2 regions of the Streptomyces sp. H51 genome follow, and region 1 is predicted to be linked to the other one. Evidence: riboswitches for the same ligand, from Rfam matches in the RefSeq annotation. Region 1 holds a riboswitch; the other holds the start of a gene.
What was found. Region 1 has a riboswitch for thiamine pyrophosphate ahead of thiC (phosphomethylpyrimidine synthase ThiC). Riboswitches for the same ligand answer to the same signal wherever they lie in the genome.
Positions count from the first base shown of each region.

Region 2: it holds a riboswitch for thiamine pyrophosphate, as region 1 does, so the genes downstream of both, VKA29_RS22570 (cation-transporting P-type ATPase) here and thiC (phosphomethylpyrimidine synthase ThiC) in region 1, are expected to answer to the same signal.

Region 1 is NZ_JAYMHD010000087.1:375,318-382,532, forward strand. It holds gene VKA29_RS35320 (DUF5326 family protein) at 1-151, shown strand, start outside; gene VKA29_RS35325 (IclR family transcriptional regulator) at 692-1,483, shown strand; gene VKA29_RS35330 (SsgA family sporulation/cell division regulator) at 1,583-2,017, shown strand; gene VKA29_RS35335 (YibE/F family protein) at 2,216-3,736, opposite strand; TPP riboswitch at 3,809-3,998, shown strand; gene thiC (phosphomethylpyrimidine synthase ThiC) at 3,991-5,787, shown strand; gene VKA29_RS35345 (hypothetical protein) at 6,317-7,195, opposite strand.
Region 2 is NZ_JAYMHD010000066.1:116,705-123,919, reverse strand. It holds gene VKA29_RS22580 (RNA-guided endonuclease TnpB family protein) at 1-1,065, shown strand, start outside; gene VKA29_RS22575 (potassium channel family protein) at 1,080-1,739, opposite strand; gene VKA29_RS22570 (cation-transporting P-type ATPase) at 1,736-4,684, opposite strand; TPP riboswitch at 4,840-4,982, opposite strand; gene VKA29_RS22565 (avidin/streptavidin family protein) at 5,414-5,848, shown strand; gene VKA29_RS22560 (hypothetical protein) at 5,899-6,966, shown strand; gene VKA29_RS22555 (CBS domain-containing protein) at 7,145-7,215, opposite strand, start outside.

The DNA of each region.
Region 1 (7,215 bases):
CCTGGTCGTGTTCGGCGGGCTGATAGCCAGCGTCGTGGGCTTCGTCATCGGGCTGTTGTTCAAGGTGCTGGTCTTCGTGGCGCTGGTGGGCGGACTGGTCTACGTGGTGCGCAAGTTCACGTCGAGTTCCTCCTCGCGCGGCGACTGGTGAGGGCCCCGGGAGCCGGTGAGCGGTAACAGGAATCACCGGTTCCCTCGCGCGAGGGAAGTTTTCCCGGCAGGCGGTCCGCAAGCGGTGGCGGGCGGTTAGAGTCCGGAACTCGACGCGGGGCCACCCCGCGAACGGCGCACACCCCTCCCGTGTTTCCCCCGCACGGGCTCCCCCCTCGCGCTTCGGGAGTGACCCTTGGCCACGGTAGACACCGCACTCACCGTCCCCCACGCACCACCGGCTCCGGACCGGTCGGCCGTGATCTCCTCCGCACACCGCGTCCGGCCCCCGGAACAGCCGGGCCCCGCCGAGCAGGACCGCTCCGCGGCACATCCGCCGCGAACGTCCTCGCAACTGCCACGGACACCGACCCAGCCTCGACGACCCCCCTCACAGCCCCCGAGGACGCCGACGCAGCCCCCACGGACCCCGCCACGGTCCCCGCGGTCCACATCTCGGTCCCCGCGGACTCCCTCGCCCCCCTCGCAGGCTCAGCGACAGGCCCCCGCACAGAACTCCTCGCAGAATTCCTCGCAGCCGGTGCCCGCGGCGCCGCACCCCGCGGTGTCCGGCGCACCGTCGCAGGCGGGCACCCTCATCGGGTCCGTCCAGCGCGCGCTGCGCCTGCTGGAACGCGTCGCCGAGCACGAGCAGGGAGCCCCCGCCAAGCAACTGGCCCGCGAGACCGGTCTGGCGCTGCCCACGGCCTACCACCTGCTGCGCACCCTGGTGCACGAGGGTTATCTGCGCCGTGACAGAGGTCTGTTCTTCCTCGGGGAGGCGGCCGGGCGGCTGGGCGGCAGTGGAGCCGAGCAGAAACGTCGCGGCACGGTCGCCGAGGTGCTGGCCCGCTGTCACGACGCCATCGGCGTGCCCGTGTACTACGCCGTCTACCAGGACGGTGAGATCGAGATGCTGGGCGTTTCGGACAACTCGGAAAATCCGGCGGTGGCGGAGGGGGCCGACTTCCGTGAGACCGGGCACGCGCACGCGATCGGTCAGTGCCTGCTCGCCCAGTTGGACGAGCAGGCCCGTCGCGACCACCTGGAGCGTTACCCGGTGCGTCCCGTCACCCCCTACACGGTGCGCGACAACCAGGCCCTGCTCCGCAGGCTGGAACGCATCGGTCCCCGGGAGCCGGTGACGGAACGGCAGGAGTACGCCCTCGGCACGGTGTGCGCGGCGATCCCGGTCACCGTGGGCACGATCGCCGCGACGATGGCCATCTCGATGCCCTGCGATCAGGCCGACCGACTGGAGTCGGCCGTGCAGCAACTGCAGAGCGAAGTGGGCCGGTTGCTGAGGTCTCCGGGCCGGTCTATCAGTATCTGAAAACTCACTCCTTGTGATCTGGTGTACACGTTGAGCAAGATGCCTGCAGGGTCGGGGGGATCATTCCCGGCCAGTCGGCGTCACAAGACGGGGTAGGCGATGCGCGAGTCCGTACAGGCAGAGGTCATGATGAGCTTTCTCGTGTCCGAGGAGCTCTCCTTCCGCATCCCGGTGGAGCTGCGTTACGAGACGTACGATCCCTACGCCGTGCGGCTGACCTTCCATCTGCCGGGTGACGCCCCGGTGACCTGGGCGTTCGGCCGGGAACTGATGATCGACGGGGTAGGACGGCCCTGCGGCGACGGCGATGTGCGCATCTCGCCCGCCGACCCGGAGTCGCTGAGCGACGTTCTGATCCGGCTCCAGGTGGGCCGGGACCAGGCGCTGTTCCGCTCGTCGACGGCGCCGCTCATCGCCTTCCTCGACCGCACCGACAAGCTGGTGCCGCTCGGCCAGGAAGGTTCGCTCGCCGACTTCGACGCCCACCTCGACGAGGCGCTGGACCGCATCCTGGCGGAACAGAGCGCGGGCTGAAGCGGTACGACGGAGGCAGGGCGCACCGAGTCGGCGGAACGCTGCGACATGGGCCAGGAAACTGTGCAGGAACGCTTCTCCTGGCCGTGTGCCGGGGCATCGACAGCCGCCCTCCCAGCAGGCCGACTCGCAGACCTCATGCCCCTCCGCGGCCACCGTCGGCCCGGGAGCACCACGAGTCCGGTCCGAGCCCCGGTCTCAGCGCTTGCGGCGCCTGCCTCTGCCCGTGCCGGAGCGGGCCTGGGCCGGAGCGGCGCCGGCCGTCGCCCCCTCCGATCCCCGACGGTCCGCGGAGACGACCAGGGCGGCGAGAGCCGTGGTGACCGGCACCGAGGCGACCAGCCCGATCGAGCCCACCAGCGTGCGCACGATCTCCTCCGCGACCAGCTCGCTGTTGGCGACGGTCCCCACGCTGCTCTGCGCGATGGAGAACAGCAGCAGCAACGGCAGCGCGGCGCCCGCGTAGGCGAGGACGAGCGTGTTGACGACCGACGCGATGTGATCGCGGCCGATGCGGATGCCCGCGCGGTACAGCCCGCGCCAGCCCATCGAGGGGTTGGCCTCGTGCAGTTCCCACACGGCCGAGGTCTGCGTGACCGTCACGTCGTCGAGGACACCGAGGGAGCCGATGATGACGCCGGCCAGCAGCAGACCGCTCATGTCGATCGACGGATACAGGCCGTGGATCAGACCGGTGTTGTCATCCGTGTTGCCGGTCAGTGCGGCCCATCCGATGAACACCGAGCCCAGGACGCCGATCAGCAGCAGCGAGAGCAGCGTGCCCAGGACCGCCACGGACGTACGGGCCGACAGGCCGTGGCACATGTACAAGGCGATCAGCATGATGGCGCTGGACCCGACCACCGCCACGACCAGCGGATTCGACCCCTCCAGGATCGCCGGGAGAATGAAGAGGGTCAGCACCAGGAAGCTCACGGCCAGCGCGATCAGCGCCATGACGCCCCGCATCCGGCCGACCACCACGACGGCGAGCGCGAAGATGCCGGCGAGCAGGGCCATGGGGAACCTGCGGTCGACGTCGGCGACCGCGTACTGCAGTTCCTTGGGCGCCGAGGGCTCGTAGGCGACCACGACCTGCTGTCCCTGGTGCAGTTGCCGCGACTGGTCCGGCTGCACGATCTCGGTGAACGTCCGGCCCTTGTCCTTGCCGGTGTCGACGCGGATGGTGGCCTTGTGGCAGTCGCCGTTCGCCTGCTGCCGGGCCGAGGAGCCCCCGGCGGTCGCCGGGTCGCCGGTCGGCGTGGAGCCCGAGGCGTTCACCGACCCGCAGCTCAGGTTCACCACCTTGACGACCGTCGCCTGCTGGGTCTGCCGGTCGAAGCCGACGCCGGTGCGCTCGTGCGACGGCGCACCCCCGGGCCACAGCACCGCGAGCCCGACCAGCACGGCCGCGGCGAACGGGATCAGGATCGCGGCGATGACCTTGCGCAGATGCCGGGAGACGGGCGCGGCGGGGCCGTGGCTGTGCGAGTGACCGTGTGCGCCTCCGCCTCCGACCCCTGACCCGTGGCCGCGCCCCTGCCCCTGATCGTGCCCATGCCCAGGCCCAGGCTCATGCCCAGGCCCGTGATCGTGGCCGTGGCCATGATCGGGGCCGGATCCACGGCCGTGACCGCCCTCGTGCCGGTGCGGCGGACCGGGTGGCGGGCCGGGTGGCGGATCGGGTGGCGGAAACGGGTACTGCGGTGTCGTGGTCACCGCCCGATCATCGCAAGGACGACAGGGGGCCTCTGTTCACCGCGCCCGGGTTGACGCTAGCGTGGAGTCACCTTTTGTACACGCGGGAGCTCGGAGCACCGGGCTGAGAGGGCGCTGACCTCCGTCCCAGCGATGTTTCACGTGGAACGTCACCGAAGTCGAGTGACGTTGCACACGGAACGTCCATCGACGGAAACCGCTGCGTCGACCGCCGAACCTGTTACCGGGTAATGCCGGCGTAGGGAGTAGGTCTCATGACCAGCAAGGACGCACGCACGCCTGCCTCCGACCAGATCGACGGGGAGGCCGGGACATCCATCGGCTGGCACAAGGCGTACGTCGAGGGCTCGAGCCCCGATCTGCGGGTGCCCGTCCGTCAGGTGCACCTCACCAACGGGCAGTCGGTCACGCTGTACGACACATCGGGCCCGTACACCGATCCACTCGTCGTCACCGATGTCCGCAGGGGCCTGCCGCCGCTGCGGGAGAACTGGATCGTCGTCCGTGGTGACACCGAGGAGTACACGGGCCGCCCCGTACGCCCCGAGGACGACGGGATCAAGCACACCTCGCCGCGCGGCGGACTGCGCAACCTCGACGCCGTCTTCCCGGGGCGGCCGCGCCAGCCGCGCCGCGGCCGGGACGGCAAGGCGGTCACCCAGCTCGCGTACGCGCGGCGGGGTGAGATCACGCCGGAGATGGAGTACGTGGCGCTCCGGGAGAACGTCTCCGCCGAGGTGGTCCGTGAGGAGATCGCCGCGGGGCGCGCGGTGCTGCCCGCCAACGTCAACCACCCGGAGATCGAGCCGATGATCATCGGCAAGCGGTTCCTGGTGAAGGTCAACGCCAACATCGGCAACTCCGCGGTCACGTCCTCCATCGAGGAGGAGGTGGAGAAGATGACCTGGGCGACCCGCTGGGGCGCCGACACGGTCATGGACCTCTCCACCGGCCGCAACATCCACACCACCCGCGAGTGGGTGCTGCGCAACTCCCCCGTCCCCATCGGCACGGTGCCGCTGTACCAGGCCCTGGAGAAGGTCGACGGCAAGGCCGAGGAACTGACCTGGGAGATCTACAAGGACACCGTCATCGAGCAGGCCGAGCAGGGCGTCGACTACATGACGGTCCACGCGGGTGTGCGCCTGCCGTACGTGCCGCTGACGGCGAACCGCAAGACCGGCATCGTCTCGCGCGGCGGCTCGATCATGGCCGCCTGGTGCCTCGCGCACCACAAGGAGAGCTTCCTGTACGAGAACTTCGAGGAACTCTGCGAGATCCTCGCCGCCTATGACGTCACGTACTCGCTGGGTGACGGCCTCCGGCCGGGTTCGATCGCGGACGCCAACGACGAGGCGCAGTTCGCGGAGTTGCGCACGCTCGGGGAGCTCAACCGGATCGCGAAGCGCTTCCACGTCCAGACCATGATCGAGGGCCCGGGTCACGTCCCCATGCACAAGATCAAGGAGAACATCGACCTCCAGCAGGAGATCTGCGACGAAGCCCCGTTCTACACGCTCGGCCCGCTGACGACGGACATCGCGCCGGCGTACGACCACATCACCTCCGGCATCGGTGCCGCGATGATCGCCTGGTGGGGCACGGCCATGCTCTGCTACGTCACCCCCAAGGAACACCTGGGCCTGCCCAACCGCGACGACGTCAAGACCGGCGTCATCACCTACAAGATCGCCGCCCACGCGGCCGACCTCGCCAAGGGGCACCCGGGTGCGCAGGAGTGGGACGACGCCCTGTCCGACGCCCGCTTCGAGTTCCGGTGGGAGGACCAGTTCAACCTCGCCCTCGACCCGGACACGGCACGGGAGTTCCACGACGAGACCCTGCCTGCGGAGCCCGCCAAGACCGCCCACTTCTGCTCGATGTGCGGGCCGAAGTTCTGCTCCATGAAGATCAGCCAGAGCATCGCGGAACGGTTCGGCGGGGACGTGGCCGAGGGCGCGTCGCCCGAGGAGGTCGCCGAGGGGATGCTGCGGAAGTCGAAGGAGTTCGCGGCGAACGGGAACCGGGTGTACCTGCCGATCGCCGACTGACCCGCGGGCGCCCGCAGCCGCTGCGTGACCGTTCGTTGTGATCCTTGCGATCCTCGTGGTCGTGTGGCCCGCGTATGTGAGCGCGGGCCGCACCGACGCCCCTGCGTGGGCAGGGGTCCGCACCGGGACAACGGCAGGAACGCGATGCCGCCGGGCGCCGTCAAGATCCAGGTGTGCAGGGGCCCGGCCGGAACGCGCCGGACCTGCACGTCGTGGCCCGGCGGGGGGTGCGGGAAGAGCTGTCCCTGGCGCCGCACGAGTACACGCTCGGGGTGTCGCGGACCGCTGGGAGCACCAGACCATCGACCACGTGCCCTTCCGCCCGGCAACGGTGATCAAGTACCTGATGCGGGACGACCGCGTCCACCGGTGGGCGCCCTTGGCGCCGGCGCTGTTCCACCTCTCTCTCGTGCATGCCTACGGCCGCACGCCGGTGGAACGGGCCGAGGCGCAGATCATCAGGCGTCTGCAGGCGCGGCATGCGCGCCCCCGGGGTCCGGAGGGCGCAGGCTGCGTGCGTCCGTCCGGGTCACTCCGGCCGGTGTTCCGGGCCTCCGAAGTCCGGGCTGGTGTAGTCCGGGCTGGTGAAGCTCGGGCGCGGGCCGGCGGCCGGGCCGTTGTCCGGGCTGCTGAAGCCCGGCCGGTCGTAGCCGAGTTGGGGCATACGGCCGCTCGGCGTGGGCTGTGCCGTCCGCCGGAGTGCGGCAGCGGTGGCGGGATCCTCGAGCGCCTCCCGCAGGAACGGGAGGACGCCGCGCTCCAGCAGGGCCTCGCGCCAGGCTTCCCTGGCCCGGAACACCTCCGCGCCCGACTCCCCGTAGGACCCCGCGTCGAACGACGGCCGGTTGCGCAGGGCGGTGAGCAGGAGCCCGACGGCGGCGACGAGGATGGCGACCGCGGTCATGGCACCGAACACCCACCCGGCGGTGAGCAGGGTCCTGCCGAACGCCTTGTGGGGGGCGAAGGACTTGAGGACGTAGCCGACGAGCAGGAAGATCGCCGCTGCTGTCCCGGCGAGGACGGGGGTCAGGACGGCGGCGACGGCTACGGCGCCCGCGCCGGCCTCCTCGTCGGTCCCGGCTGTCCCGCCGAGCGTGGTGGCGAGCCCCAGCCCGCCCGTGCCCGGCTCGTCCGGGCCGGATACGTGGGCGGACGACGGGGCGGGCGGCGCCGGCCGGCGCAGTTCCTCGCGGACCTTCACGTAGTGCTGGTACTCGGCCGCCGCGGCGGCCGTGATGAGCGCGGTGGCGTTCAGCGCCATGGTGCGCAGCTGTTCGGAGTTGAGCCGCTGTCCCACAGCGGCGAGTTCCGGGCGGTGTGGTGCCAGGCGCAGCGCCTCATCGAGGATCCGCTCGTATTCCTGGCGGTCCTCGCTCAGCAGGTGCTGCGGAATGCTGTTCATGTGCATCCCCCGATGCTCCGTAGGGC
Region 2 (7,215 bases), on a different contig from region 1:
CAGCGCCGGATGTCCTACGTGCAGTCCTCCGCCGCGCTGACTGAGTGGAAGAATACCGGGGAGCTGGCCTTCCTGGCGGAGGTGTCCTCCGTCCCGCTCCAGCAGGCGCTGCGCCACCTCCAGGCGGCGTTCACGAACTTCTTCGCCAAGCGTGCGAAGTACCCGCGGTTCAAGAGCCGGAAGAAGTCCCGCGCGTCGGCCGAGTACACCCGCAGCGCCTTCACATGGCGCGACGGGAAGCTGACGCTGGCCAAGATGACCGAGCCCCTGGACGTCCGCTGGTCGCGTCCCCTCCCGCAGGGTGCGCAGCCCACGACGGTGACCGTGTCCCGCGACAGCTCGGATCGTTGGTTCGTCTCGATGCTCTGCGAGGACACCGTCGCCCCGGTCCCCGCCACTGAGGCGGCGGTCGGCATCGACGCCGGGATCACCTCCCTGGTCACCCTGTCCACCGGGGAGAAGATCGCGAACCCGAAGCACGAGCGCCGTGACCGCGCCCGCCTGGCCCGCGCGCAGCGTGAGCTGTCGCGGAAGGCGAAGGGCTCGGCGAACCGTGAGAAAGCCCGGCGTCGCACCGCCGAGATCCACGCGCGGATCGCCGACCGGCGCCGCGACTTCCTGCACAAGCTGACCACTCGTCTCGTCCGTGAGAACCAAACGGTCGTGATTGAGGACCTCACCGTCCGCAACCTGCTGAAGAACGGCAGGCTCGCGCGCGCCATCTCCGACGCGGGCTGGACGGATCTGCGCATGATGCTGGAATACAAGTGCTCCTGGTATGGGCGCGAACTCGTTGTGATCGACCGCTGGTTCCCCAGCTCCAAGCTGTGCGGTGCCTGCGGCACGGTCCGCGGGAAACTGCCGCTGAACGTCCGCGAGTGGACATGCGACTGCGGCATCGTGCACGATCGCGACGTGAACGCGGCACGCAACATCCTGGCCGCCGGGCCGGCGGCGTCTGCCTGTGGAGACGGTGTAAGACCTCAACGGGAGTCCTCCCGGACGGGGCGGTCGTCGGTGAAGCAGGAACCCCAGCGGGCGACCGCTGGACTCCCCCGCCATTAGGCGAGGGAAGGAAGTCAAGTGCCCAGCTCCTTGTCCAGGAAGCCGCGCAGCCGGCCCAGGGCGTCGGCGGCGACGGCGAACGTGACGAGATCGTCGGCCTCGGCCGGGGTGTGGTGCGTAGGCAGGAACGACCGGCCGCCGCGGGTCACCTCCACGACCCGGATCTCGCCGTCGACCTCCAGCTCGCCCAGGTGCCGGCCGGTGAGATAGGCGGGCAACCGGGAGCGCAGCAGCAGCGTCTCGCCGTTGCCGAAGTCGAGTTCCGGGGTGAGGTGGCGGTGCAGCAGCATCTGGTGCAGCTGGTGCACGGTCCAGCGCACGCTGGCGATCGTCGGGATGCCCAGGTCGCGGTAGATGTCGGCGCGCCGGGGGTCGTAGATGCGGGCCAGCACGATCGGCACCCGGTAGGTCTCCTTCGCGGTGCGGGCGCTGACGATGTTGGTGTTGTCGCCGGAGGTCACCGCCACGAACGCGTCGGCCAGCTCGATGCCGGCCGCCTCCAGCACGGTGCGGCTGAAGCCGTTGCCGGGCAGGAACCGACCGGAGAACCCGGCGGGCAGGTGACGCCGCGTCTTCGGCTCGCGGTCGATCACCCGTACGTCGTGGCCCTCGTTGACCAGTTGGGCGGCGAGCGCGGAACCGACCCGGCCGCAGCCCACCACGATGACCCTCATGGCGTCTCCTCCTTCTCGTTCCCGGCGGCCTTCCCGACGGATGTCCCGGCGGCGTTCCCGGCGGCCTTCCCGACGGATGTCCCGGCGGCGTTCCCGGTGGCCTTCCCGACGGATGTCCCGGCGGCGTTCCCGGCGGATGCCCCGGCGGGGGCGGGGGTGCGGCGCACCCACCACTTGCGGACCTCCTCCGCGGTCAGCAGCAGCACGCCGAAGCCGGCCAGGACGGCCCAGTCGGCGAGCGCGAGGGGCGCGGTGTGGAACACGTCCTGCAGCCAGGGCGTGTAGCTGATGGCGGCCATCAGCAGGATGCCGAAGCAGCCGGCCGCGATCAGCCGGGGATTGGAGAACAGCCCCACCGTGAACACGCTCTGCCGGTCCGTCCGCACGGCCAGCGAGTTGAAGAACTGGCTGACCACGATCGCGGCCTGGGTGAGCGTGATCGCCTTACGGTAGGCGGGATCGCCGCTGGTGAAGTCCGCGAACGGGATGCCGGCGGAGTGCACCTGCCAGAAGAAGACCGTGCACACCCCGATGGACTGCACGAGCCCCAGGAACACGAACCGGCGCACCAGCTCGGCGGAGAACAGCCGCTCGCGGCGGGAGCGGGGCGGGCGGTCCATGGTGTCCGGCTCGGGCGGCTCCGCGCCCAGCGCCAGGGCCGGCAGTACGTCGGAGCCGAGGTCGATGGCGAGGATCTGGATCGCGGTCAGCGGAACCAGGGGGAACCCGGCGAAGGCGGCGGCCAGGATCGGGGCGAGTTCGGCCAGGTTGTGGCTGAAGAGGTAGGCGAGGAACTTGCGGATGTTGCGGTAGACCGACCGGCCCAGCTCGACGGCCGCGGTGATGGAGGCGAACGAGTCGTCCAGCAGCACCATCTCCGAGGCCTCCCGGGCCACGTCGGTGCCGGTGGCGCCCATCGCGACGCCGATGTCGGCGTGCTTGAGCGCGGGCGCGTCGTTGGCGCCGTCCCCGGTGACGGCGACGACCTCGCCGCGTGCCTGCAGGGCGGCGACGACGCGCATCTTGTGCTCCGGGCTGACCCGGCACAGCAGCAGCTGACCTGACCCGGCGAGCAGTCCGTCCAGCGCGTCCGCGTCCATGGCGTCCAGCCGGGAGCCGGTCACCACCGTGGGGGAGGGGTCGGTGACGATGCCGACGCGGCGGGCGATCGCCTCCGCCGTCAGCGGGTGGTCCCCGGTCAGCATCACGATGCGGATGCCGGCCCGGTGGCAGGCCCGCACCGCCTCCGACACCTCGGGCCGGGGCGGGTCGAGCATGCCGATCAGGCCCAGGAACGTCAGCCCCGCCTCGGCCTCCTCCGCCCTGTCCGGCACCGCGTCGACCGGGCGCACCGCGACGCCCAGCACCCGCAGTCCCCGCCCGGCCATCTCGTCGTCGGCGGCGACGACCGCGTCCCGCAGCGGTCCGGTGAGCTCCTCGTCGCCTCCCGCGCGGCGCACCCGGTCGCACCGGGCGAGGAGTTCCTGCGGGGCGCCCTTGACGCACAGCAGGCCGCCCCGTGAGGTGCGGTGGGCGGTGCTCATCAGCTTGCGCACGGGGTCGAAGGGGAACTCCCCGATCCGCGGGGCCGCCTCCTTCTCCGCCGCCGTGTCCAGCCCCGCCTTGGCCGCCGCGACGAGGATCGCGCCCTCCGTGGTGTCGCCGAGCACCCGCCAGCCCTCGGACCGCTCGGGCGGCACCAGCCTGGCGTCGGTGCACAGCGCCCCCGCGCGCAGCAGCGCGCGCACCCCGTCGGCACCGGCGACCTCGCCGGCCGGGGCGTAGCCGACCCCGGAGACCGTGTGCGACGCCCCGTCGCTCCACAACTGCGTCACGGTCATCTCGGCCTGGGTGAGCGTGCCGGTCTTGTCGGTGCAGATGACGGTGGTGGAGCCCAGCGCCTCCACCGCCAGCAGCCTCTTGACCAGCGCCTGACGGCGGGCCATCCGCCGCACGCCGATGGCCAGCGACACCGACAGCGTCGCGGGCAGCCCCTCGGGCACCAGCGCGACCATGACCCCGAGGGCGAACACGAACGCCGACACCAGCGGCTGCCCCGTCTGCAGGCGCAGGGCGAACACGCCCGCGCCGATCGCGACGGCCAGCGCCGCCACGCGCCGGGCCATCACCGCCACCTCGCGCTGCAACGGCGTCTTCTGCTGCGGCGCCTCGTCGGTGAGGCGGTAGATCCTGCCGAACTCCGTCGCCGCGCCGGAGGCGTACACGACGGCCTTGCCGGAGCCGGACACCACCGTGGTGCCCATGAAGACGCAGTTGCGGGAATCCAGCGCGGTGTCCGCGGCCGTCTGCTCGCTCACCCGGCCGACGGCCGAGCTCTCCCCGGTCAGCGGAGCGTTGTTCACCGACAGGCCGTGGGCCTCGACGACCCGGCAGTCCGCGGACACCGCGTCCCCGGCCTCCAGGGCCACCACGTCGCCGGGCACCAGCGCCCCCGACGGCAGCTCCAGCCGCTCCCCGTCCCGCAGCACCCGGCACGTGTGCGGCACCATGGCCTGCAGCGTCTGGGCGGTGCGCTCGGCCGAGTACTCCTGCACGAAGCCGATCACCGCGTTCAGCAGCACCACGCCCAGGATCGCGAAGGCCAGCTGCAGGTTCCCGACGTCGCGCGGATCCTGCAGCGCGTAGGCGAGGAACGTCAGCCCCGACGCGACGATCAGGACGACCGCGAACAGATCGGTGAACTGGGCGGCGAAGCGCCGCCACATCCCCTTGCGGCGGGGCCGCGGCAGCTGGTTGGGGCCGTAGTACCCCAGGCGGGCCCCGGCCTCCGCGCCGGACAGGCCGCGGACCGAGGTGCCGTACGCGCCGAACACCTCGTCCGGACGCAGCCGCTGGACCGGCGCCGACGATCCGTCGGGCCGCGGCACGGACGCCCCGGGGCGGGGGTGACCGGCCGGAAAGCTCGCGGTGAGATGACTCGGCACCGTACCCCCTGGCTGGACGGCAACTCTCCGTCCCACCTTGGACCGGCGAAGATCGTGTCGCCAGGGGCCACCCGGCCCACGCCCGGGGTCGGGCAGCCCCGGCGGGCCCGGACACGCGAAAACCCCCTGGAGACGACGCTCCCGGGGGCACGGACGAACCTGCGAGGTGGGCTCCCTTCGCCGGCATGGTCCGGATCAGGTTGTGGAGGTCGCCGTCCGGTCTCTCGACCATCCGGCCTCTCAGCCCACCCGTCTGCGGCGTCCTCCGACAGGGGCGGTGACTCCCTCGCCGGGAACTGCCGTTGCGGGCGGACTCCCTCGCTCGCCCCGCAGGCTCATTCCAGCCTATGCCCGCGCGAGTGCGGCAACAGGGCCGTCCGGGCCGACGGGGGTGGGCCGTTCGGCCCTGCTTCCGGCGACGGGTGGGCCGTTCGGCCCTGCCGCCGCCGGAAGGGGACCACTACGGCCGGCGCGAGCGGTACGACGACACTCCGAGGCGGCCGCCGGGTCCCGCCGGACGCCGGGTCCCGCCGCCCGGCGGTGTGGGGCCGGGCAGGACTCCAGGTCACCCCCGCCCGGGCCCGGGCCCGGGGACGTTCGGCCCAGTGCACGGGGGTGCGCGCGGGGCGAACGATCGAAGCAGGAGCCGAGCACGGGCCGGAAGCCCGGTGGGCTCCCGGCCCGACCAGGGCGGCGACAGCCGTGCGCCGACAGGAGTAGGAGCGAGCGATGAGCATCAGCGGTGACTGGTACAACGAGGTCGGCTCGCACATGAGGATCACGGTCGACCCCGTCGGAGGAATCAGGGGGACCTACATGTCGGCCACCGGCCACGCCGCGGGTGCCTACCCGCTCGTCGGCCGCTACGACACGGCCGACTTCCCCGACCACGGCACCACCCTCGGCTGGACGGTGGCCTGGCACAACGAGCGCAGCGACGCCGCGTCGGTGACCAGCTGGAGCGGTCAGTACCACAAGGAGGGCGGAGAGCGGATCTGCGCCACCTGGCTGCTCACCGCGTCCGCCAACCCGGCGAACACCTGGGAGGCCACGGCCGTCGGGCAGGACGTCTTCACGCGTGAACGGCCGTCCCCCGAGCAGATCGCCGACCATGCCCGGCAGAACCGGACCGCCTCCCACCCGCACCACGCCGGGCAGCGGTAGCCCGGTCGAGCCATGAGTGCGCGCCGGACGCGCAGGTGGGGAGGCAGACGATGGCGAGGATCCCGCCCGACGCGGAGCTGAACGCCCGGCTGGCCCGCTGGGTGGCGGAGGGACTGCTCGACGCGGGCCAGGCCGAACGGATCGAGGCCGCCGAACGGGCCCGCGCGGCAGCGGACGCCGAGCAGGGCACCGTGGCCCGGGCTCGTACGGATCAGGCCGGTGCGGCTCAGGCTCCCGCGGCCCAGGCCGGGGGTGCGGCCCAGGCTCCTGCGGCCGGACCGCACCCGGCCGGCCGGGTGCCGCTGGTGGTCGAGGCGCTGGGCTACCTGGGGGCGGCGATGGCGGTCGTCGCCGGGTTCCTGGCGGCGGACCGGCTGTGGCCCGACATCCCCATGGGCGCGCAGCTCGCCCTCGCGGCGGTGGCCGCCGTCGTCCTGGGCGTCGCCGGTGCCCTGCTGCGCGATGCGGCCGAACCGGCGTTCGTGCGGCTGCGCGGTGTGCTGTGGCTGGCGTCCACCGGCTCGGTGGCCGCCTTCGCGGGCGTGCTCGCCGCCCGTGCCGGAGCGTTCTCCCCGCAGGTCACGGCGCTGACCGCCGCCGGTGCCGCGACGGCGTACGGCATCGTGCCGTGGCTTGTGAGGCCCGCACCGCTGCAGCAGCTGGCGGTGTTCGCGGGCGCCGCCGTCACGCTCGCCGCGGGCATCGAATGCCTCGGCGACGACGTGCCGTTGTGGGCTCCGGGGGCCGGTGTCTGGCTGTTGTCCGCGCTGTGGGGCGCCGCCGCGCACCGCGGCCATGTCCTTCCGCGGGAGACCGGGTACCTCGCCGCCGCGCTCGGTCTGCTGGTCGGCGCGCAGCTGACCATGGACCTCGCCGCCGGTCACCTCCTCGCTCTGGCCACCGCCGGCGCCCTGCTCGCCCTGGGCGTGGCCCTGCGCAAGGTCTGGGCGCTGCTGCTCGGCGCCTTCGCGACCCTGCAGACGGTGCCGCAGACGGCGGAACGCTACCTTCCGGGATCGCTCGCGGCACCGCTGTCGATCCTCGTCGTCGGCGCGGTCCTGCTGGTCCTCGCCCTGCTGCTGGCACGCTGGTCCAGCAGGACGGGAACGCCCCGCTGATCGAAGCGGATCGAAGCGGATCGAAGCTGATCGGGCAGGTCCAGGGACACCCCGGCCACCCCGCGCGCCCGCCGGCCCACGCCGTCCCCGCCCGCTGTTCCCCCGTCGCCCGCGCACGGCCCCGTCCCCCGGTCGTCACCTGGTACGACCGGGGGACGGGGCCGCGCGTCCCGGCTGCTCACACGGCGATCAGGTGGTCCACCACCTCCACCACGTCCGGTATCCCCGCCACCGCCTCCGTCAGCCGCG